2 regions of the Pseudomonas guariconensis genome follow, and region 1 is predicted to be linked to the other one. Evidence: predicted binding sites of a transcription regulator. Region 1 holds the regulator's gene; the other holds the start of a gene.
The links. Region 1 encodes FliA, which starts transcription of late flagellar genes. Its sites were predicted from a motif close to CTAAAGTTTNNNNNNNNNNNGCCGNTAA; they were not measured.
Positions count from the first base shown of each region.

Region 1 (11,626 bases):
CCTCAAAAGTTGGAAAGCTTCTTGCAAAGGCAGCGCCAAACGCCCATTCAGGCGTCAAAGTTTTGCTTGAAGAGGATTTGCGGTGGATCGCACTCAGTTAATCAACAGCGCCCGAAACAACCTGGCTGGTCTCGGCCGGGGCAACCTGGGCGTGCCGCTGTTGCTGCTGGTGATGATGGCAATGATGATGTTGCCGATTCCACCGTTCCTGCTCGACGTTTTCTTCACCTTCAACATCGCCCTGTCGATCGTCGTCCTGCTGGTCTGCGTATACGCCCTGCGCCCGCTGGACTTCGCTGCGTTTCCCACCATCCTGCTCGTGGCAACCTTGCTGCGTCTTGCCCTGAACGTGGCCTCCACGCGTGTGGTCATGCTCCACGGCCAGGAAGGCCACGGTGCTGCGGGCAAGGTGATTCAGGCCTTCGGCGAGGTGGTGATCGGCGGCAACTACGTGGTCGGTGCGGTGGTGTTCGCCATCCTCATGATCATTAACTTCGTCGTGGTCACCAAGGGCGCCGGGCGTATTTCCGAGGTGAGCGCACGTTTCACCCTTGACGCGATGCCTGGCAAGCAGATGGCGATCGACGCCGACCTCAATGCGGGCCTGATCGACCAGGCTCAGGCCAAGGCCCGACGCGCCGAAGTCGCCCAGGAAGCCGAGTTCTATGGCTCCATGGACGGTGCCAGCAAGTTCGTTCGCGGCGACGCCATCGCCGGGCTGCTGATCCTGTTCATCAACCTTATCGGCGGCATGCTCATCGGTATCCTGCAGCATGGCATGTCGGCCGGCGAGGCGGGCAAGGTCTACGCCTTGCTGACCATCGGTGACGGTTTGGTGGCGCAGTTGCCCTCGCTGCTGCTGTCCACCGCCGCCGCGATCATGGTGACCCGAGCCTCCAGTTCCGAGGACATGGGCAAGCTGATCAATCGGCAGATGTTCGACTCGCCCAAAGCGTTGGCTGTTTCGGCGGCGCTGATGATCGTCATGGGCTTGGTTCCGGGCATGCCGCATATCGCCTTCCTGGGGCTTGGCGCGGCGGCCGGGGGCGGTGCCTACCTGGTCTGGCGTCGTCAGCAACAGGCCAAGCTCAAGGCCCAGGAAGAAGCGCAGCGCCAGCAGGACCTGCTGCCATCGCCCCAGCGTGCCTTGGAAACCAAGGAATTGGGTTGGGACGATGTGACGCCAATCGACATGATCGGCCTTGAGGTCGGTTATCGCCTGATTCCGCTGGTGGACCGCAACCAGGGTGGCCAGCTGTTGGCGCGGATCAAGGGGGTGCGCAAGAAGCTGTCCCAGGACCTGGGCTTTCTCATGCCCACTGTGCATATCCGCGACAACCTGGACCTGCAGCCGAGCGCCTATCGCCTCACCTTGATGGGGGTGATCCTGGCTGAAGCGGAGATCTATCCGGACCGGGAGCTGGCCATCAACCCGGGCCAGGTCTTCGGCACGCTCAACGGTATCGCTGCGCGCGATCCGGCGTTTGGTCTTGAGGCGGTGTGGATCGACGTCGGGCAGCGTGCCCAGGCTCAGTCGCTGGGCTACACCGTGGTCGATGCCAGCACGGTGGTGGCCACCCACCTCAACCAGATCCTGCAGAAACATTGCCATGAACTGATCGGCCATGAAGAGGTCCAGCAACTGTTGCAAGTATTGGCCAAAGGTTCGCCTAAACTTGCCGAGGAGCTGGTACCGGGTGTCATTTCGTTGTCAGGCTTGCTCAAGGTCCTGCAGGCATTGTTGGCCGAGCAGGTGCCGGTGCGGGACATCCGCAGTATCGCCGAGGCAATCGCCAACAATGCTGGCAAGAGTCAAGATACCGCCGCGCTGGTGGCGGCAGTGCGCGTCGGATTGTGTCGCGCCATCGTGCAAAGCATTGTCGGCGTTGAGTCCGAGCTGCCTGTGATCACCCTCGAACCAAGGTTGGAACAGATTTTGCTCAATAGTCTGCAAAGGGCCGGGCAAGGCCAGGAAGACGGTGTTCTCCTGGAGCCGAGCATGGCCGAGAAGCTGCAGCGATCGCTGATCGAAGCGGCCCAGCGTCAGGAGATGCAAGGCCTGCCGGCCATTCTTCTGGTCGCCGGCCCGATCCGCGCCATGCTGTCGCGCTTCGGTCGCCTGGCTGTACCGAATTTGCATGTTCTGGCGTATCAGGAAATACCTGACAACAAGCAAGTCACCATCGTTGCCACCGTGGGCCCCAACGGCTGAGGTAGTGGGTTATGCAAGTTAAGCGTTTTTTCGCCGCCGATATGCGTCAGGCCATGAAGCTGGTCCGGGATGAGCTTGGCTCCGACGCCGCCATCATCGGCAACCGGCGCATCGCCGGCGGTGTCGAGTTGACGGCCGCGCTGGACTACAAGCTGTCCGCCCTGGCCCCACGCGTGCCGAACATCGAACTCGAGGACGAGCTGCGCAAAACCCAGACGCGCATCGCCACCGCCCAGGCCGAACTGAGCACACGCAACGAAAGCGACGAGATCGGCAATCGCCAATTGTTCGCCGGATTGTCGTTGACCGCCTCCGAGCCACTGGTCGAGCCACAGGTTGACGCGCCGGCGCAGGTTGCGGCTCCAGCGCCGGCACCGGTCGATCCGCGTCTGTTCGATGCCATGCGCTCGGAGCTGTCGGGCCTGCGCGAATTGCTCGAAGTCCAGCTCGGATCCCTGGCCTGGAGCCAGCTGCAGGGCAACAAGCCGCAGCAGGCCAACCTTTGGCGTCGTTTGCAGCGTATCGGCCTGTCGGGCCCGATCGCTCGCGAAGCACTCGAGCTTGCCGGCGAGATCGAAGACCCGCGCCACGCCTGGCGCATGATCTTGGCCCACCTGGCACGGATGATCCAGGTCCCCGAGATCGAGCCGATCGAAGAGGGCGGTGTGATCGCCATGGTCGGTCCGGCTGGTATGGGCAAGACCACCACGTTGGCAAAGCTGGCGGCGCGCTACGTGCTCAAATACGGCGCCCAGCATCTGGCGCTGGTGAGCATGGACAGCTTCCGCATTGGCGCCCAAGAGCAGCTCAAGACATTGGGGCGCATCCTCAATGTGCCGGTGACCTATGTCGACCCGGGCCAGTCCTTGGCCCAGGCGCTCGATCCGCTGTTGCGCAAGCGCGTGGTGCTGATCGACACCGCAGGCCTGCAGGCCAGCGACCCGGCCCTGCGGCTGCAACTGGAGAGCCTGGCCGGACGCGGCATCGCCGCCAAGAACTACCTGGTCCTGGCCACCACCAGCCAGAAGCAGGTGCTGACCGCCGCCTACCACAGCTACAAGCGCTGTGGCCTGGCCGGCTGCATCCTGACCAAGCTTGATGAAACGGCCAGCCTCGGCGAAGTGCTGAGCCTTGCCATCAGTCACGAATTGCCCGTGGCCTATCTGACCGATGGACCGCGCATTCCTGACGACCTGCAACTGCCGCGCAAACATCAGTTAGTCAGCCGTGCGGTCAGTGTGCAGATGCAGGACGAGCCCAGCGAAGAGGCGATGGCCGACATGTTCGCTGATCTCTACCACAACCCAGGCAAGCGTGCGGGTTGACGAATGGACAGCGCAAAGTACCTGCATCCTGAGCGTCGTGTTCAGCTCCTGATGTGGCCTGGGCCCCGAGACAAGGTAAAGAACAAACATGGGTAGCATGCATCCCGTACAGGTGATCGCCGTGACCGGCGGTAAAGGTGGCGTGGGCAAGACCAACGTTTCAGTGAACCTGTCCCTGGCGCTGGCCGAGCTCGGCCGCCGGGTCATGTTGCTGGATGCCGACCTGGGCCTGGCCAACGTCGACGTCCTGCTGGGGCTGTCGCCCAAGCGCACCCTGGCCGATGTCATCGAAGGGCGCTGCGAGCTGCGCGATGTGCTGTTGCAGGGGCCAGGCGGTGTGCGCATCGTGCCGGCCGCCTCCGGCACCCAGAACATGGTGCACCTGGCGCCAGCCCAGCATGCCGGGCTGATCCAGGCGTTCAGCGAGATCGGCGACAACCTCGATGTGCTGGTGATCGATACCGCCGCGGGAATCGGGGACTCGGTGGTGAGCTTCGTGCGCGCCGCGCAGGAGGTGCTGTTGGTGGTCTGCGACGAGCCGACCTCGATCACCGATGCCTACGCCTTGATCAAGCTGCTCAACCGCGATTACGGCATGAACCGCTTCCGGGTCCTGGCCAACATGGCGCAGAGCCCGCAGGAAGGGCGCAACCTGTTTGCCAAGTTGACCAAGGTCACGGATCGCTTCTTGGACGTCGCCTTACAATACGTCGGTGCCGTGCCTTACGACGAATGTGTACGCAAGGCGGTGCAGAAGCAGCGGGCGGTCTATGAGGCCTTCCCTCGATCCAAGTGTGCGCTGGCCTTCAAGGCCATCGCGCAGAAGGTCGACAGCTGGCCGCTGCCTGCCAACCCGCGCGGGCACCTGGAGTTTTTCGTCGAGCGTCTGGTGCAGCCTACCAGCGCAGGACCGGTACTATGAATGCGAGCGGTTTCAAGATGTACAGCCGGGCGGCGCGTGATGCCCACTACGAACTGGTCGAACGTTATGCCCCTCTGGTCAAGCGCATTGCCTATCACTTGCTGGCGCGCCTGCCGGCCAACGTACAGGTCGAGGACCTGATCCAGGCGGGCATGATCGGCTTGCTGGAAGTGGCCAACAAATACGATGCCAGCAAGGGCGCGAGCTTCGAAACCTACGCCGGCATCCGCATTCGTGGGGCCATGCTCGATGAGGTACGCAAGGGGGATTGGGCGCCGCGTTCGGTACACCGCAACACCCGCATGGTCAGCGACGCGATACGCGCCGTGGAGGCCAGAACCGGTCGCGACGCTAAAGATCATGAAGTTGCTGCCGAACTCCAATTGAGTCTCGATGATTATTACGGGATTCTGAACGACACCCTGGGCAGTCGCCTGTTCAGCTTCGACGACCTCCTGCAGGACGGCGAGCACGAAGGGCTGCACGAGGATGGCGCCAGTGGCCAGCTGGAACCTTCGCGGGACCTGGAAGACGAGCGCTTCCAGGCCGCGCTGACCGAAGCCATCGCCAACCTGCCGGAGCGTGAGCGTCTGGTGCTGGCGCTGTACTACGACGAAGAGCTGAACCTCAAGGAAATCGGTGAGGTGCTTGGGGTCAGCGAGTCGCGTGTCAGCCAGTTGCACAGCCAGTGCGCCGCGCGCCTGCGCAGCCGTCTCGGGGAATGGCGGGCACGTTGAGCCAGGGTTCGCCACCGTCGTTGGATGTTGTACCGAATTGATTGAATGCGCGTCCGGGGGCCGGGCGCGTTTAAGACTGCTTGGAGGTCTAATTGAACAAAGACATGAAAATCCTCATCGTTGACGACTTTTCGACGATGCGGCGGATCATCAAGAACCTGTTGCGTGACCTGGGCTTCACCAACACCGAGGAGGCCGACGACGGCACCACGGCGTTGCCGATGCTGGAAAACGGCCACTATGACTTCCTCGTGACCGACTGGAACATGCCTGGCATGTCCGGCATCGACCTGCTGCGCAAGGTCCGTGCCCATGACCGCCTCAAGGGTATGCCGGTGTTGATGGTGACCGCTGAAGCCAAGCGCGACCAGATCATCGAAGCGGCCCAGGCCGGGGTCAACGGCTATGTGGTCAAGCCCTTCACCGCCCAGGTGCTCAAGGAGAAGATCGAAAAGATCTTCGAACGCGTCAACGGCTGAGTCACGTCAGGGGGCGCCATGGAGCAAATGAACACATCGTTGGGGGAGTTCGAGTCGACCCTGAAGAAACACGCCCAGGAACTGGTCGAGAGCCTCGAGCACGGCCGGTTCGGCGAGGCGGTGCAGCTGATCCACCAGCTGAACCAGACCCGCGACCGCGGCCTGTACCAGGAAGTCGGCAAGCTCACCCGCGAGCTGCACAGTGCGATCGTCAGCTTCCAGATCGACCCGCGCATGCCGCAGGCCGAGGAAGTGTCGCAGATCACCGACGCCACCGAGCGCTTGTCCTACGTGGTCAAGCTCACCGAAGGCGCGGCCAACCGCACCATGGACCTGGTGGAGGCGAGCACGCCGCTGCTCAACGACCTGCAGGCCGAGGCCCAGAATCTGAGCACCGACTGGCAGCGCTTCATGCGCCGTGAAGTCGCAGCGCCGGAGTTTCGTGATCTGGTCAAGCGCGTCGACAGTTTCCTGACGCAAAGCGCCGAGGGGAACCGCAAGGTCGCTGGCCATCTCAACGACATTCTCCTGGCCCAGGACTACCAAGACCTCACCGGCCAGGTGATCAAACGGGTGACCGCGCTGGTCACCGAAGTCGAAAGCAATCTGCTCAAGCTCGTGCTGATGGCCAGCCAGGTCGACCGTTTTGCCGGTATCGAACATGACCACCAGCAGCTGCGTGCTGAAAAAGATCAAGAAAAACATCCGACTCGGGGTGAAGGTCCGCAGATTCATGCCGATAAGCGTGAAGATGTCGTGTCCGGTCAGGACGACGTCGACGATTTGCTGTCCAGCCTGGGTTTTTAGGGAGCACGTTCAATGAGCTTCGGCGCCGATGAAGAAATCCTCCAGGATTTCCTGGTAGAGGCCGGCGAAATCCTCGAGCAACTGTCCGAGCAATTGGTCGAGCTGGAAAGCCGACCGGAAGATGCGGACCTGCTCAATGCGATCTTCCGCGGTTTTCACACTGTAAAAGGGGGCGCCGGCTTCCTTCAGCTCAATGAGCTGGTGGAGTGCTGCCATATCGCCGAGAACGTGTTCGACATCCTGCGCAAAGGTGAGCGCCGGGTCGATGCGGAATTGATGGATGTGGTGCTCGAGGCACTGGATACGGTCAACAGCATGTTTGGCCAGGTGCGCGAGCGCAGCGACATTACCCCGGCCACGCCGGAATTGCTGGCCGCACTGTCGCGTCTGGCCGAGCCGGCCGGTACCGAGGCCCCAGCGCCTGCGGCCCAGGCTCCAGCCGTCGCCGAAGCCGAGCCTGCGGTCGAGCCCGACATCACCGATAGCGAGTTCGAACAACTGCTCGACTCGCTCGATGCGGTGAAGGCCCAGGCCGAGGCTACCGAACAGCTGCAGGGTGAGGTCGCGGGAAGCGACAGCGACGAGATCACCGATGCCGAGTTCGAGTCGCTGCTCGATCAGTTGCACGGCAAAGGCCAGTTTTCTGCCCAGACGCCTGCGCCTGTGTCGGCTGACAGCGTCGCGGCGCCGAGCAGCGATGAAATCACCGACGATGAATTCGAAGCGTTGCTCGATCAGTTGCACGGCAAGGGCACCTTCGCCGCCGATGCACTGCCCGGCGCCACGGCTCAGGCACCGGCTTCGGTCGAGGCGGGCGCCCAAAGTGGTGACATCACCGAGCACGAATTCGAAGCTTTGCTGGATCAGCTACACGGCAAAGGCAAGTTCTCCAGTGACGCGGCCGTGGCTGCGCCTGAGGCCGTGGCGGCCTCTGCCGTGGCCAAGGCCGACAGCAAGCCTGTCGCCAAGCCTGAACCGGCGCCGGTGGCCAAGCCTGCGGCTGCCAAACCGGCCGCGCCGGCCCGCGCAGCAGCCCCAGCCGCCGAAAAGCCTACGGCCAGCGAAGCGGAAACCACTGTGCGGGTCGACACCGCGCGCCTGGACGAGATCATGAACATGGTCGGCGAACTGGTGCTGGTGCGTAACCGTCTGGTACGCCTGGGCCTGAACAGCGGCGATGAGGCCATGTCCAAGGCTGTGTCCAACCTCGACGTGGTCACCGCCGACCTGCAGACCGCGGTCATGAAGACCCGCATGCAGCCCATCAAGAAGGTCTTCGGCCGCTTCCCACGGCTGGTTCGCGACTTGGCCCGCCAGCTCAAGAAGGAAATCAACTTGGAGCTGGTCGGTGAGGACACCGACCTGGACAAGAACCTGGTCGAGGCCTTGGCCGACCCGCTGGTGCACTTGGTACGCAACGCCGTCGACCATGGCATCGAAATGCCCGAGGAGCGCGAAGGCGCCGGCAAGGCACGGACCGGCCACGTGGTGCTGTCGGCCGAGCAGGAAGGCGACCACATCCTGCTGTCGATCTCCGACGACGGCAAGGGCATGGACCCTAACATCCTGCGGGCCAAGGCTGTCGAAAAGGGCCTGATGGACAAGGACGCCGCCGATCGCCTGAGCGAATCCGATTGCTACAACCTGATCTTCGCGCCGGGCTTCTCCACCAAGACCGAGATCTCCGACGTGTCCGGTCGCGGTGTGGGCATGGACGTGGTCAAGACCAAGATCTCTCAGCTCAACGGCTCGATCAACATCTTCTCGGCCAAGGGCCAGGGTTCGAAAATCGTCATCAAGGTGCCCTTGACGCTGGCGATCATGCCGACCTTGATGGTGATGCTGGGCAACCAGGCGTTCGCCTTCCCGCTGGTCAACGTCAACGAGATCTTCCACCTGGACCTGTCGCGCACCAACGTGGTCGACGGCCAGGAAGTGGTGATCGTGCGCGACAAGGCGCTGCCACTGTTCTATCTCAAGCGGTGGCTGGTCCAGGACCAGGTGCATGAGGAGCAGCGCGAAGGCCATGTGGTGATCCTGTCGGTCGGCACCCAGCGTATCGGCTTCGTGGTCGATCAGCTGGTGGGCCAGGAAGAGGTGGTGATCAAGCCGCTGGGCAAGATGCTCCAGGGCACCCCGGGCATGTCCGGCGCGACCATCACCGGCGACGGTCGCATCGCGTTGATCCTCGATGTGCCGAGCATGCTCAAGCGTTACGCCGCCCGGCGAATTTGATTTCGGTGGCGCACCTTGGCGGTTGCGCCGCCTAATGGAGTGTTTATGGCAGTCAAGGTCCTGGTGGTGGATGATTCCGGTTTCTTCCGCCGCCGCGTCTCGGAAATTCTCTCGGCCGACCCGACTATCCAGGTCGTGGGTACCGCGACAAATGGCAAGGAAGCGATCGACCAGGCAATCGCCCTCAAGCCGGATGTCATCACCATGGACTATGAAATGCCCATGATGGATGGCATCACGGCAGTGCGGCACATCATGCAGCGCTGCCCGACGCCGGTATTGATGTTCTCCTCGCTGACCCACGAAGGCGCCCGGGTCACCCTCGACGCCCTGGATGCCGGCGCGGTGGACTACCTGCCGAAGAACTTCGAGGACATCTCGCGCAACCCGGACAAAGTCCGGCAGTTGCTGTGCGAGAAGGTCCACACCATTTCGCGCAGCAACCGCCGGTTCGGCGGTTTCGCGACGGCAAGCCCGGCGCCTGCGCCTGCCAGCCATGCACCGACCAGCAGCTTCGCAAGCCCTTCGACGGCTCGCGTTTCGACCCCGGCTGCGTCTGTGGCCCGTCCAGCGTCCAGCAGCCATTCGCCAGCACCCAAGCGCAAGCCCTACAAGTTGGTCGCCATTGGCACGTCCACCGGCGGCCCGGTGGCGCTGCAGCGGGTGCTGACGCAACTGCCGGCCAGCTTCCCGGCGCCGATCGTGCTGATCCAGCACATGCCGGCGGCCTTCACCAAGGCCTTTGCCGAGCGCCTGGACAAACTGTGCAAGATCAGTGTCAAGGAAGCCGAGGATGGCGACATGCTGCGCCCGGGGTTGGCCCTGCTGGCCCCTGGCGGCAAGCAGATGATGATCGACGGCCGTGGCGCGGTGAAGATCCTGCCGGGCGATGAGCGCCTGAACTACAAGCCCTGCGTGGATATCACGTTCGGCTCGGCGGCCAAGTCCTATGGAGACAAGGTCCTGTCTGTGGTTCTCACCGGCATGGGTGCCGACGGTCGCGAAGGGGCCCGCCTGCTCAAGCAGGGCGGCAGCACCGTCTGGGCCCAGGATGAGGCCAGCTGCGTGATCTATGGCATGCCGATGGCCATCGTCAAGGCCAACCTGGCCGATGCGGTTTACAGCCTGGACGAGATCGGCAAGCATCTGGTCGAGGCGTGCGTCTGATGGATGTCCTGAGCCTGATTGGCCTGATCCTCGCGTTCGTCGCCATCGTCGGCGGCAACTTCCTGGAAGGCGGCCATGTCGGTGCCTTGCTCAACGGCCCGGCGGCGTTGATCGTGCTGGGCGGTACCCTGGCGGCGGCGCTGCTGCAGTCGCCGCTGTCGGCCTTCAAGCGGGCATTGCAGATCCTGCGCTGGATTTTCTTCCCGCCGCGCGTTGACCTGCCCGGCGGTATCGATCGGGTCGTCAACTGGAGCCTGACCGCGCGCAAGGAAGGCCTGCTGGGTCTTGAAGGGGTGGCGGACGCCGAACCCGACCCGTATGCGCGCAAGGGCCTGCAACTGCTGGTGGACGGCGCGGAGCCCGAGTCGATCCGCAGCATCCTCGAGGTCGACTTCCTGACCCAGGAGAGTCGCGACATCCAAGCGGCCAAGGTGTTCGAGAGCATGGGCGGCTATGCGCCGACCATCGGCATCATCGGCGCGGTCATGGGCTTGATCCATGTGATGGGCAATCTGGCCGACCCATCTCAGCTGGGCAATGGCATTGCGGTGGCTTTCGTCGCCACCATCTACGGCGTGGCCAGCGCCAACCTGATCCTGCTGCCGATCGCCAACAAGCTCAAGGCCATCGCGCTGCGCCAGTCGCGCTACCGCGAAATGCTGCTCGAAGGCCTGCTGTCGATCGCAGAAGGGGAGAACCCACGCTCGATCGAGCTGAAGCTGCAAGGCTTCATGGAGTAAGCCATGGCCCGCCGTCGTCACACCGAGGAACACGAAAACCACGAACGCTGGCTGGTGTCGTACGCCGACTTCATCACCTTGCTGTTCGCCTTCTTCGTGGTCATGTATTCGATCTCCTCGATCAACGAGGGCAAGTACAAGGTCATCTCCCAGGCTCTGCTCGGCGTATTCAACGACCCTGAGCGCAGCATGAAGCCCATCCCGATCGGCGATGAACGCCCGCTCAGCGTCAAACCCGCCGAGCCGCTGATCAAGGACAGCGAGCAAACCGACGCAGGCCTTGCCCAGAGCAATGCCGACCCGTTGAAGACCATTAGCGATGACGTGCGCGACGCCTTTGGCGACCTGATCAAATCCGACCAAATGACCGTGCGCGGCAACGAACTGTGGGTCGAGATCGAGCTCAACTCATCGCTGCTGTTCGGCAGCGGTGACGCCATGCCCAGCGACACAGCGTTCTCGATCATCGAGAAGGTGGCCAACATCCTCAAGCCTTACGCCAACCCGGTGCACGTCGAAGGGTTCACTGACAACCTGCCGATCCGTACCGCTCAATACCCGACCAATTGGGAGCTGTCCTCTGCCCGAGCGGCGAGCATCGTCCGCCTGCTGGCGATGAACGGTGTGAACCCGGCGCGCATGGCCTCGGTGGGGTATGGCGAGTACCAGCCGGTGGCCAGCAACGAGACGGCCGAAGGGCGGGCGCGTAACCGTCGAGTGGTGCTGGTGATTTCCCGCAACCTGGAAGTACGCCGCAGCCTGACCGGGTCCGGTAGCGCCAATGCCACGCCGGACGCGGCCTTGCGGCGGGCTGGCACACAAACTGCACCGACAACGCCTGCACCGGCGGTTGGGGGCTGAGCCCGTCAATTGTCCGTCACTGAATTCAAACCGTTCCCGGCAGGGCAGGCGGCCATTGCGGGGGGAAGCAACGCACGATGAGAGTCTGGGCAGTAGCCAATCAAAAAGGTGGCGTCGGCAAGACCACCACCACCATCGCCT
Region 1 covers NZ_CP162012.1:1,609,528-1,621,153, forward strand. The annotation lists gene flhA (flagellar biosynthesis protein FlhA) at 83-2,212, shown strand; gene flhF (flagellar biosynthesis protein FlhF) at 2,224-3,537, shown strand; gene fleN (flagellar synthesis regulator FleN) at 3,626-4,459, shown strand; gene fliA (RNA polymerase sigma factor FliA) at 4,456-5,196, shown strand; gene AB1N67_RS07335 (chemotaxis response regulator CheY) at 5,301-5,675, shown strand; gene AB1N67_RS07340 (protein phosphatase CheZ) at 5,694-6,482, shown strand; gene AB1N67_RS07345 (chemotaxis protein CheA) at 6,495-8,717, shown strand; gene AB1N67_RS07350 (chemotaxis response regulator protein-glutamate methylesterase) at 8,763-9,884, shown strand; gene AB1N67_RS07355 (flagellar motor protein) at 9,884-10,624, shown strand; gene motD (flagellar motor protein MotD) at 10,628-11,485, shown strand; gene AB1N67_RS07365 (ParA family protein) at 11,563-11,626, shown strand, end outside.

Region 2 (11,626 bases), 730 kb from region 1:
GATTGCAGCTTCAGCCTGTACTCGGCGCTGAGCGCCGGCAGTTGCCTGGCGATCGATGCCCATGCCAGTGACGACCTCAAGGCTATCTACCTGCCACCGCTTTACAGCGGCCAATGGGCGGGCAGCATGTGCCTGACCGAGCCACACGCCGGAACTGATCTGGGGCTGATCCGCACCCGCGCCGAACCCCAGGCCGACGGCACCTACCAGGTCAGCGGCAGCAAGATCTTCATCACCGGTGGCGAACAGGACCTGACCGAGAACATCATCCACCTGGTACTGGCCAGGCTGCCGGATGCGCCGGCCGGTCCAAAGGGGATTTCGCTGTTGCTGGTGCCCAAGTTCCTGGTCAACCCGGACGGCTCGCTCGGTGCGCGCAACGCCGTGCAGTGCGGCTCGATCGAACACAAGATGGGCATCAAGGCTTCGGCGACTTGCGTGATGAACTTCGACGGCGCCACCGGCTACCTGGTCGGCGAGCCGAACAAAGGCCTGGCGGCGATGTTCACGATGATGAACTATGAGCGCCTGTCCATCGGTCTCCAAGGTATCGGTTGCGCCGAGGCCTCGTACCAAAGCGCTGCGCGCTATGCCAAGGACCGCCTGCAAAGTCGGGCCGCCACTGGCCCGCAGGCCAAGGACAAGATCGCCGACCCGATCATTCATCACGGCGACGTACGGCGCATGTTGCTGACCATGCGCGCCTTGACCGAAGGCGGACGGGCCTTCGCCACCTACGTAGGCCAGCAACTGGACCTGGCCCGCTATGCCGAGGACGCGGGCGAACGGGAGCAGGCCGTGCGTCTGGTGGCGCTGCTGACGCCGGTGGCCAAGGCGTTCTTTACCGACAACGGCCTGGAGAGCTGCGTGCTGGGCCAGCAGGTGTTCGGTGGCCATGGCTATATCCGCGAATGGGGCCAGGAACAGCGCGTGCGAGATGTGCGGATCGCACAGATTTACGAGGGCACCAATGGCATCCAGGCACTCGACCTGCTCGGGCGCAAGGTGCTGGCTGACGATGGCCAGGCGCTGGCCGGTTTCCTGGCAGAAGTGCGCACCTTCTGTGCCGACGCACCGGCGCACCGGGAGGCCTTGCAGGACGCCCTGGACCGCCTGGAGCACACCAGCCACTGGCTACGCGAGCAAGCATCCAATGATGCCAATCTGGTCAGTGCCACCGCCGTGGAATACCTGCACCTCTTTGGCCTTACCGCCTACGCCTACATGTGGGCACGCATGGCCGCCGTGTCCCTGCGCAACCTCGAACAAGACCCTACCTTCCATGGGGCCAAGCTGTCGTGCGCGCAGTTCTTCTTCCAACGCCTGCTGCCGCGCAGCCTGGCCTTGGAAGTCAGCATCATGGCTGGCAGCGGGAGTCTGTACGGCATGACCCCTGAGCAGTTCTGATCCGACAAGGGGCGCTCCGCGCCCCTGCTTATCGGCGCGAGAAGTCGGCTGATGCCGACAAAAAACCCCACAACTGATAGTCATTCGCCATTATCTCGGTTCTCGCCACCCCCCTGTGGAGGGTAGAATGCCGCAAAACCGGGAGCCACGATGAACCAAGACCGCCTCAACCCAGACGATGCCCTCGCCGATGCCGCCGCGCACTGGTGCATGCGCGTGCATGCCGAAGATTGCACGCCAGCCGAGCGCGAGGCGTTCAAACGGTGGCTTGCGGCCGATCCGAGGCACCTGGAGGAATACGAGGCGATGCTGGAGATCTGGCAGACCGCCGAATTGCTGCCTCGCACCACCACGGTGGTCGACTTCAACCCCAACGCCCGTCAACCGGCTCGTGCGCGCAACTGGCGCCCTCTGGCCTCGGCGGCGGCGATCGCCTTGCTGGCCCTGCCCCTGGCGGGTTGGGTCGGCTGGGAACAAGGCTGGCTGCCCAATCGTTACCAGCACGTTCAAAGCACCGACCAGATGCGCCAGGTCACGCTCAGCGACGGCAGCGTTGTCGAGCTCAACCTGCACAGCGAACTGCGCTACCTCAATTACAAGGATCAGCGCCAGGTCACCCTGGTCCAGGGCGAGGCGTTCTTCAAGGTTACGCACGACAGCACCCACCCGTTCATCGTTCGGGCGGGTACCGGCCAGACACGGGTGACCGGCACCCAGTTCAACGTCTGGAAGTATGAAGATCAGGTCAAGGTGACCTTGGTGGAAGGCTCTGTGCTGGTCAGCAGCAACGGCAACGATGGTGGCTACCGACTGGGCCCCGGCATGCAGGCCAGCTACCGCGCCGGCGACTTCGAACCGGCGCTCGCCCAGAGCGACGACTCAGGCAACAGCCTGGCCTGGCGCAGCGGCAAGTTGATTCTCGACAACCTGAGCCTCGCCCAGGCCCTACCGGTGATAAACCGCTACCTGGACACCCCCCTGCAACTGGCTGACGAGAGCACCGGCACCATTCGCGTCAGTGGCGTCTACAGCATCCATGAGGTCAAGCGATTGGTGGACAATCTGCCCAAGGTACTGCCGATCTACCTGACCCGCAGCAAGGACGGCAGCACCGTCCTCAATCGTATTTCCCCGCCGCCTGGACGCGGCTGACGCCGCAGCGTGCCAGCCTAGCCCTCTAGGTGCGGGCCGAACCTGCGATGGGCTGCAGGGCAGCCCGGGTTCTTCAAAGCACCATCGCCGCCAGCCAGCCAAAGGCCAGCAACGGCAGGTTGTAATGGATGAAGGTCGGCACCACGGTGTCCCAGATATGGTGATGCTGGCCATCCACGTTGAGGCCCGAGGTCGGGCCCAGGGTCGAGTCCGACGCGGGCGAACCGGCATCGCCCAGCGCACCGGCGGTACCGACGATGCACACCGTGGCGACCGGGTCGAAGCCCAGCTGCACGCACAGCGGCACGAAGATCGCGGCCAGGATCGGCACCGTGGAAAACGACGAGCCGATGCCCATGGTCACCAGCAGCCCTACCAACAGCATGAGCAGGGCACCGATGCCCTTGCTGTGGTCGATCCACTGCGCCGAGGTTTCCACCAGGCTCTTCACCTCACCGGTCGCCTTCATCACCTCGGCAAACCCCGAGGCGGCAATCATGATGAAGCCGATCATGGCCATCATCTTCATGCCTTCGGTGAACAGGTCGTCGGTGTCCTTCCAGCGCACGATGCCCGAGAGCGAGAAAATCAAAAAGCCCACCATCGCCCCGATGATCATCGAGTCCAGCCAGAGCTGGATGATGAATGCCGCGGCGATGGCCGCGCCTGCCACCAGCAAGGTCAAGGGGTTGTAGCTGACGCTGACCTGCTCGACCTGTTCGATGCGATTCAGGTCATAGTCACGCTTCTTGCGGTAGCTGAAGAACACGGCCAGCAGCAATCCGGCCAGCATGCCGGCGGCCGGGATGGCCATGGCATGGGTGACATTCACCCCACTGACGTCCACCCCTGCACGGCTGACGTTGGCCAGCAGGATCTCGTTGAGGAAGATGTTGCCAAAGCCGACCGGCAGGAACATGTACGGAGTGATCAGGCCAAACGTGATCACACAGGCGATCAACCGACGGTCGATGCGCAAGCGGGTCAGCACATAGAGCAGCGGCGGCACCAGCAGCGGTATGAAGGCGATATGGATGGGCAGTATGTTCTGCGACGAGATCGCCACCACCAGCATCAGGCCGATCAGCAGCCACTTGAGCCCACCCGCGTTGCCATGCCCCTGGCGATCGACCATCGCCAGGGCGCGATCGGCCAGGGCGTGGGCCAGCCCGGACTTGGCGATGGCGACGGCGAAGGCCCCCAGCAGCGCGTAAGACAGCGCCACCGTGGCGCCACCGCCCAGGCCACTGTTGAAAGCCTTGAGCGTGCCTTCGGTGCCCAGGCCTCCGACCAGGCCACCGGCCAGGGCGCCAATGATCAGGGCGATGACCACATGCACGCGGGACAGGCTCAGGATCAGCATGATGCCGACCGCGGCAATGACAGCATTCATTGTGTGGGTTACCTCGTAACGACGGACAAAAAGCGGACGCGCCGGCGACAGGCTGCCTCAAGGCAGTGGCCGGGCCAGGGGATATTGTTATGAAGGGCGCACACTCTGAAGCACGCTCGGTCGCTTGTCAAAGCGCTCAACGTCGCGACCTGACGCAACAGGCTCAGGCAATACGAATTTTTATTGAACGCTTGAATAAAGAAAGCCTGGGAGGCGCCGACACAGGAGGCAGACCCCCGATTTATAACAAGGGATTCGCCCGAAAATGCCTCTGCGACAACTCTCCATCCAGTGGAAGATCACCCTGCTGGCCGGGCTCTGCCTGGCCACCATCGTCACGGTACTGATCGGCCTTTCGCTTTACCGCATGGACCATAGCTCCGACCTGGTCAAAGCCAGCAGCATGCAGATGCTCACCGAGTCGGCCCAGGCGCGCATCGAGTCGCAAGGCGAGGTCCAGGCCTTGAACATCCGCCGCCAGTTCATGGATGCCTACCAGTACGGCGCAGGGTTTGCCCGTCAGGTGCTGTTCCTGCGCGAGCAGGCCGAAAAGCGCTTCCTGGACGCCTACGACCTGCGCGAAGACATGACCCGCCAGGTGCGCGCTGCGCTTCAGGCCAACCCCGACTTGCTGGGCCTGTCGCTGGTGTTCGAGCCTGACGCGCTGGATGGCAAGGACAAACTGTTTACCGGTCAGGCCGAACTGGGCAGCAACGAGACCGGCCGCTTCGCCCTTTACTGGTCGCAACCGCGTGCCGGCCAGCTGACCTCCATGGCCCTGCCCGAGCAGGACATGGCCAACACCGAGATCGGCCCGAGCGGCGAGCCGAACAACACCTGGTGGGTCTGCCCGCGCAGCACCGGCAAGGTCTGCGTGAGCGAGCCGTACTTCTACACCATCGAAGGCCAGCAGGTGCTGATGACCAGCATCGTGTTCCCGCTGATCGTCGCCAACAAGGTGATCGCCACCTTGTCCATCGACATCAACCTCAACAGCCTGCAGGCCCTCAGCCAGGATGCCAGCCGCAACCTCTATGAAGGCCGCACCACGGTCGGTATTCTGAGCCCTGCAGGCCTGCTGGCCGGCTACAGTGCCGATGCCAGCAAACTGGCCCACCGCTTCGACCAGGTCGACACCGCCCAAGGCGCCAGCCTCGTGGGCAAGCTGCCCGAAGGCAAGCTGCAGATTTTGCGCAACGAGCAGCGTCTTAAGGTGCTGGCCGCGTTCGAACCGATTCCTGGCGGCAAGCCTTGGGGCGTGCTGCTCGATGTGCCGGAAAGCGCCCTGACAGGCCCGGCCGAGGCGCTCAAGCAGGAACTCGACAGCCTCAACACCAGCGGCACCTTGCTGGAGCTGGGCCTGGGTCTGGCCGTGGCGATTGCCGGCCTGTTGCTGGTGTGGCTGATGGCCCGGGGAGTCACCCGGCCGATTCTGGGCGTGGCCGCCATGCTCAAGGACATCGCCAGCGGTGAAGGCGACCTCACCCGTCGCCTGACCTACGACAAACGCGATGAACTGGGCGAGCTGGCCGGCTGGTTCAACCGTTTCCTCGACAAGCTGCAACCGACCATTGCCGACGTCAAAGCGTCGGTCCAGGCTGCCCGTGGTACCGCCGACCAGTCCGCGGCCATCGCTGCCGAAACCAGCTCCGGCATGGAACAGCAGTACCGCCAGGTCGACCAGGTGGCCACTGCCTCCCACGAAATGAGCGCCACCGCCCAGGATGTCGCCCGCAGCGCGGCTCAGGCGGCCCAGGCCGCACGCGAGGCCGACCAGGCGACCCGCGAAGGTTTGGCGGTGATCGACCGCACCACCACCAGCATCGACGCCTTGGCCGCCGACATGAGCGGCGCCATGGCCCAAGTCCAAGGCCTTGCACAGAACAGCGAGAAGATCGGCTCGGTGCTGGAGGTGATCCGTTCGATCGCCGAACAGACCAACCTGCTGGCCCTCAACGCCGCCATCGAGGCGGCCCGTGCCGGCGAGGCCGGACGTGGCTTTGCTGTGGTCGCCGACGAAGTGCGCAACCTGGCACGCCGCACCCAGGAGTCGGTGGAAGAAACCCGCCAGGTGATCGAAGCCCTGCAGGCCGGGACCCAGGAGGTCGTCGGTGCCATGGACAACAGCCATCGCCAGGCCCAGGGCGGCGTCGAACAGGTCGGCCAGGCGGTCACGGCCCTGCAGCGCATCGGCCAGGCCGTGACGGTGATCACCGACATGAACCTGCAGATCGCCTCGGCCGCCGAGGAGCAAAGCGCGGTGGCCGAAGAGATCAACAACAATGTCGCGACCATTCGCGATGTCACCGAATCGCTGTCCGGCCAGGCCAACGAGTCGGCTCGGGTGAGCCAGTCGCTCAATGACCTGGCCAACCAGCAGCAGCGACTGATGGATCAGTTCCGCGTCTGAATCCTGCAGCGCCGGGGCCGCTGCGCGGCCCTTGCAACCTCGTCGTCTACACTTGCCACAACCCAAGGACCGGCAACCGACGAGGCTCTGATGAAACGAATTCCAACGCTGCTGGCCGGCCTGCTGCTTGCCGTGGGCCTGGCCAGCACCGACAGCGCAGCCGCCGAGGAGCGCACGCCGATTCACTTCGGTGCCATCGGCTGGGAAAGCGGCGCCCTGACCACCGAGATCCTGCGCCTGATCGTCGAACACGGCTTCGGCTACCCCACCGATACCCTCCCCGGCAGCACCGTCAGCATGGAAGTGGCCTTGGCACGCAACGACCTGCAGGTGATCGCCGAGGAATGGGCCGGACGCAGCCCCGCCTGGGTCAAGGCCGAACAGGCCGGCCAGGTATTCGCCCTGGGCGATACAGTGAAAAATGCCGAAGAAGGCTGGTGGGTGCCGGCCTATGTGATCAAGGGCGACCCGGCCCGCAACCTGAAGGCGCTGGCGCCGGATCTGCGTAGCGTCGAAGACCTCAAACGCTACCCTCAGGTGTTTCGCGATCCGGAAACACCGGAAAAAGGCCGCTTTCTCAATAGCCCCAGCGGCTGGACCTCCGAAACAGTCAACAGCCAGAAGCTCAAGGCCTATGGCCTGGATACCCTCTACAACAATTTCCGCAGTGGCTCCGGCGCCGCCCTGGATGCGGAAATCGGCTCGGCGATCCGTCGCGGCCAACCTGTGCTGTTCTATTACTGGAGCCCTACGCCGCTGATGGGCCGCTATGACCTGGTCCGACTCGAAGAACCGCCGTTCGACCCCGCAGCCTGGGCAACCCTCACCGACGCGAAAAACCCACACCCCAAAGGCAGCCGTTCGCTGCCCGCCAAATTGTCGATCGGTGTGTCGGCGCCCTTTCGCGAGCACTACCCAGACCTGGTGGCGGTGTTCGAGAAAGTCGACCTGCCCATCGACCGCCTGAACAAAGCCCTGGACCACATGAGCGAAACCCGCCAGTCACCACGTGAGGCTGCCTTGATGTTCCTGCGCGACCATCCAGCGGTCTGGAAGGCCTGGCTGCCCGCCGAGGTCGCCGCCAAGGTCGAGGGCGCGCTGTGAGCGCAGGGTTTCCCGATGCCTGGCAGTTCTCCTTCGCCGAATGGGTCAACCGCCTGGTCGACTGGCTGGTGCTGCGCTATGGCGATCAACTGCGCAGCTTGTCCGACCATTTGCTGCAATTGCTGGTGGGCCTGGAAAGCCTGTTGCGCTTGCTGCCCTGGTGGCTGCTGCTCCTGCTGGTCGGCCTGCTCGCCTGGCACGCCAGCCGCAGCCTGACACGCGCGCTGGTGCTCAGTGCCCTGCTGGCGCTGATCGGCATGATCGGGTTATGGGACAAGCTGCTGCAAACCCTGGCGCTGGTGCTGGTCAGTACCGGCTTGTGCGTGCTGATCGGAGTACCCCTAGGGGTCGTCCTGGCGACCCGTCCCTTGGCACGGCGCCTGGTGCTGCCGGTGCTGGACGTGATGCAGACCTTGCCGGCCTTCGTGTACCTGATCCCGGTATTGATGCTGTTCGGCCTGGGCAAGGTCCCGGCCGTGTTCGCCACCTTGGTCTACGCCCTGCCCCCCTTGGTACGCCTGACTGAGCTGGGCCTGGCGCAGATCGACCCATCACTGCTGCAAGCGGCCCACGGCCTGGGCGCCAACCGCTGGCAACGCCTGCGCCGCATCGCCCTGCCCCTGGCGTTGCCGAGCATCATGGCCGGGCTCAACCAGTCGGTGATGATGGCGCTGTCGATGGTGGTGGTAGCCTCGATGATCGGCGCCCGAGGCCTGGGCGAGGATGTGCTGTCCGGGATCCAGACACTCAATGTTGGCCAAGGTGTTGAGGCAGGGCTTGCGATCGTCGCACTGGCCATGGTCATCGACCGCATCAGCCAGGCCTACGGGCAACCACGACGTTGAGCAATGAGGCCGCGCAGCGGCCCCAAGGCGTCAGGCTCAACGCTTCATGCAGCGCTGGTAACGCTCATCGACCCTTCCTGCGAACCATGCGGTGGTCAGCTTGCGAGTGATCTTCGGGCTCTTGAGTTCGATTCCCGGCAGCACCGCACGCGGCAACGGTTTGCCCGCCTTGGCGTCCGCCAGGGCGAACACGCCTTGGTACAGATCGGTGTCCTCGAACGCCAGGCTGTCACCTTTCTCCAGCTGGCTGCGGATCTGCGGGTTGCGCAGCCCCAGCTTGACGCCCAACTTGCGCGCCGCCTGTTCAGTGCTGCCCGGCATGATCGAGCCTGGCGCAATCAGGTCGCCATCGAGCGCCAGCGTCACACCACTCGCCCGGCTGAGCGCCGCCTGGAACGCCGCGTTGCGGCTGGCGTACCAGCCCGCGTTGAAATCTGCGAAGCGATACAACTGGCGTTGATAGTGGCTGGGATACCCCAGCAGGTGGGCAATACCGAAGTACAGACCGCCACGGCGGGTGAAGACCTCCTGGCGAATCGTGCCCTCATAGCTGTAGGGATAATCCTTGGCATGGCGCTCGGCGAATTCGATGCTGACCTGCATCGGCCCACCGGTACGGACCGGGTTCAGACCGCCCAGCAGCGTACGCCCCAGCGGCAGGCCGGCGATGAAGTCATCGAACAGGCCGCTCAACTGCTTTTCGCTGCGCACGGCCATCAAGCGTTGCTGGTAGGTCTTGCCATTGCCCGACGGGGTTTTCAATGCCCCATCGACCAGCAATTTGGGAATGTGCAGCCGCGCGGCGCGCCGATCGATCTCTTCGCGGGCGATGCGGCCCAGGTTCGGCACCTGAGGATCGGCATTGAACGTCGACTCCTGCTCGGTCACCGCCAGCACCGCGCACAGGTTGCTCTTGCTTGGATTAATACGCTGGGCAGCGAAGGCAGTCTGGATATCCCGGGCCCAGCCGTCCCTGTCCTTGATCGATGCCGGCAGCAGACGCTTGACCTGAGCCTGCACCTGGGCCGGATCGGCCTCGGAAACTTCAGGCGAGGTCGTACACCCCTGCAATACCCCCAGGACCACCAAGCCCAGTGCGGCCAGCCTGCCGCTCGTCCTGGCAGTCAAGGCTGTTCGCCCACCAGGTAAGTCTTGCTGAGGTGGCGGAACAGCGGATGATCGGCGCTGCCCATCAACTCGAACAACACCATCTCGCGGGTCACCACCTGGGCGCCGGCATCGCGCATGCGAGCCAGGCCCGCCGCCTTGCTGGCGGGGGTGCGGCTGTCGCAGGCATCCTCGACCACGAACACCTGCTTGCCCAGGCCCAAAAGGCCCAGCACGGTCTGCAACACGCAGACATGGGTTTCCATGCCACAGACGATCACCTGCTCACGCGCCATCAGGCTGGCCGGCAAGCACTCGGCGGCCACGCAAGAAAAATGCTGCTTTTCCACGATCTGCGCCGCCGGCGATGCGGCCTTTAGTTCGGCCAAAGTCGGGCCAAGGCCTTTGGGGTACTGTTCGGAAATCACCGTCGGCAGCTCCAGCTCGGCGGTCGCCGCCAACAGCCAGCGTGCCCGGGCGCGGGTGCCTTCGGGGTCGCTCATGGCGTTGATGAGTTTTTCCTGGATATCGACGACCAGCAGCGTGGCCTTGCGAGGATCGATCAGCATTGTCTGCCCTAGCCTGTGAAAATGGGCAGCCCAGGGTGGGCTGCAAAGCCCACTAGGCTGGCCGAGGCAAAGGGCGACGTCAATCAGGCACAGTGTCGAAGCGGCGCCAAGGCATCGGCCAAGAGGCCCAGTACCTGGTCTTCGTGCTGATGAATGAAGAAGTGGCCACCGGGAAAGATATCAAGGGTGAACGCACCCTGCGTCTCTTGTCCCCAGGCCTGCAATTGCTCCTGGCTCGCCCGGTCGTCTGCGCCACCCAACACATGCAGCGGGCAGTCCAGGGGCGGACGGTGACGGTAGACATAGCGCCCGCACAGCAGAAAATCCGCACGCAAGATCGGCAAGGTGAGGCTCATCAGTTCCTGGTTGGCCAGCACCTCTTCGGGCGTGCCCTGCAGCTTGCGCAACTCTTCGATCAGTTCGTCGTCGCGCCGAGGTTCACGCCATTGCACGCCGTCATAGTCCTCACGGCGGCTCGGCGCCGCGGTACCGCAGGCAAACAACGCGAGCGGCGGCGGGCAACCCTGGGCCTGCAGCGCGTGGGCAAGCTCGAAGGCCAACAGCGCACCCAGGCTGTGGCCCAACAAGGCATAAGGGGCACGGGCCGATGCGCGGTGTTCGGCAGCCAGTTGCCGGGCCAGGGCCTGCATGTCGGTCTGCAAGGGCTCGCCCAGGCGCATGCCGCGACCGGGCAGTTCCACCGGGCACACCTGCAGCCAGGCCGGCACCTTGCGACGCCAACGGCGATAGACCATGGCGCTGGCGCCGGAGTACGGCAGGCACAGCAGATTCACTGCATCCACAGGCAACGCCTCATTGAACCTGGGCCTGGGCCATCTTCTGACGCAGGCTCAGCGGCCGCATGTCGGTCCAGACTTCATCGATGTAGGCCAGGCAGTCTTTTTTCAGGCCGCTCTTGCCCACGGCACGCCAGCCGTTGGGGATCGCCTTGTAGTCAGGCCAGATGGAGTATTGCTCTTCGTGGTTGACCACTACCTGGAACACGATATCGTCGCGGTCGAATACGGACGTCATTGCCTGTCTCCTTGAATGATGAGGGCCGCTGCGCGGTGCGCAGGGCGGCTATCCAACAAACGAAAGGTCGACGGCGAAAATTAGTCGCTGTCCGTGCTTTGCAAGCAGCGTGTAGGGTGGCATAAATCCAGATCCCCCTTGGCGATGCCTATTTCGGAGATCCCCCCATGCTAGGCGTGACCGACTACGGTGCTTTCGTTGTTGCGTTCCTCATCCTCCTGGCCATCCCCGGGCCTGGCAACTTCGCGCTGATCACCGCCACCGGCAAGGGTGGCATCAAAGGTGGGCTGGCCGCGACCTTGGGCGTGATCCTGGGTGATCAGGTCTTGATGTGGTTGGCGGTGGCCGGTGTCGCCACGCTGCTGGCAGCCTACCCTGCGGCTTTCCATGTGGTGCAGTGGGCGGGGGCGGCCTACCTGGCTTGGCTCGGCCTGCGCATGGTGCTGAGCAAGCCGCGGGGCGCCCCGCGCGAGAGCCGCATGGCCAGCGGGCACTATCTGCGCCAGACGATGATGATCACGCTGCTCAACCCCAAGGCGATCATGTTCTACATGGCGTTCTTCCCGTTGTTTGTCGACCCGGTGCGCCACCAGGGCGTGGTGAC
Region 2 covers NZ_CP162012.1:2,344,312-2,355,937, reverse strand. The annotation lists gene AB1N67_RS10825 (acyl-CoA dehydrogenase C-terminal domain-containing protein) at 1-1,407, shown strand, start outside; gene AB1N67_RS10820 (FecR family protein) at 1,558-2,559, shown strand; gene AB1N67_RS10815 (Na+/H+ antiporter family protein) at 2,633-3,952, opposite strand; gene AB1N67_RS10810 (methyl-accepting chemotaxis protein) at 4,218-6,362, shown strand; gene AB1N67_RS10805 (ABC transporter substrate-binding protein) at 6,453-7,466, shown strand; gene AB1N67_RS10800 (proline/glycine betaine ABC transporter permease) at 7,463-8,311, shown strand; gene AB1N67_RS10795 (DUF1615 domain-containing protein) at 8,348-9,400, opposite strand; gene AB1N67_RS10790 (hydrolase) at 9,436-9,987, opposite strand; gene AB1N67_RS10785 (thioesterase II family protein) at 10,071-10,790, opposite strand; gene AB1N67_RS10780 (MbtH family protein) at 10,801-11,022, opposite strand; gene AB1N67_RS10775 (LysE family transporter) at 11,190-11,626, shown strand, end outside.
Region 2: the regulator FliA is predicted to act here: its motif matches at 4,148-4,175, upstream of AB1N67_RS10810 (methyl-accepting chemotaxis protein).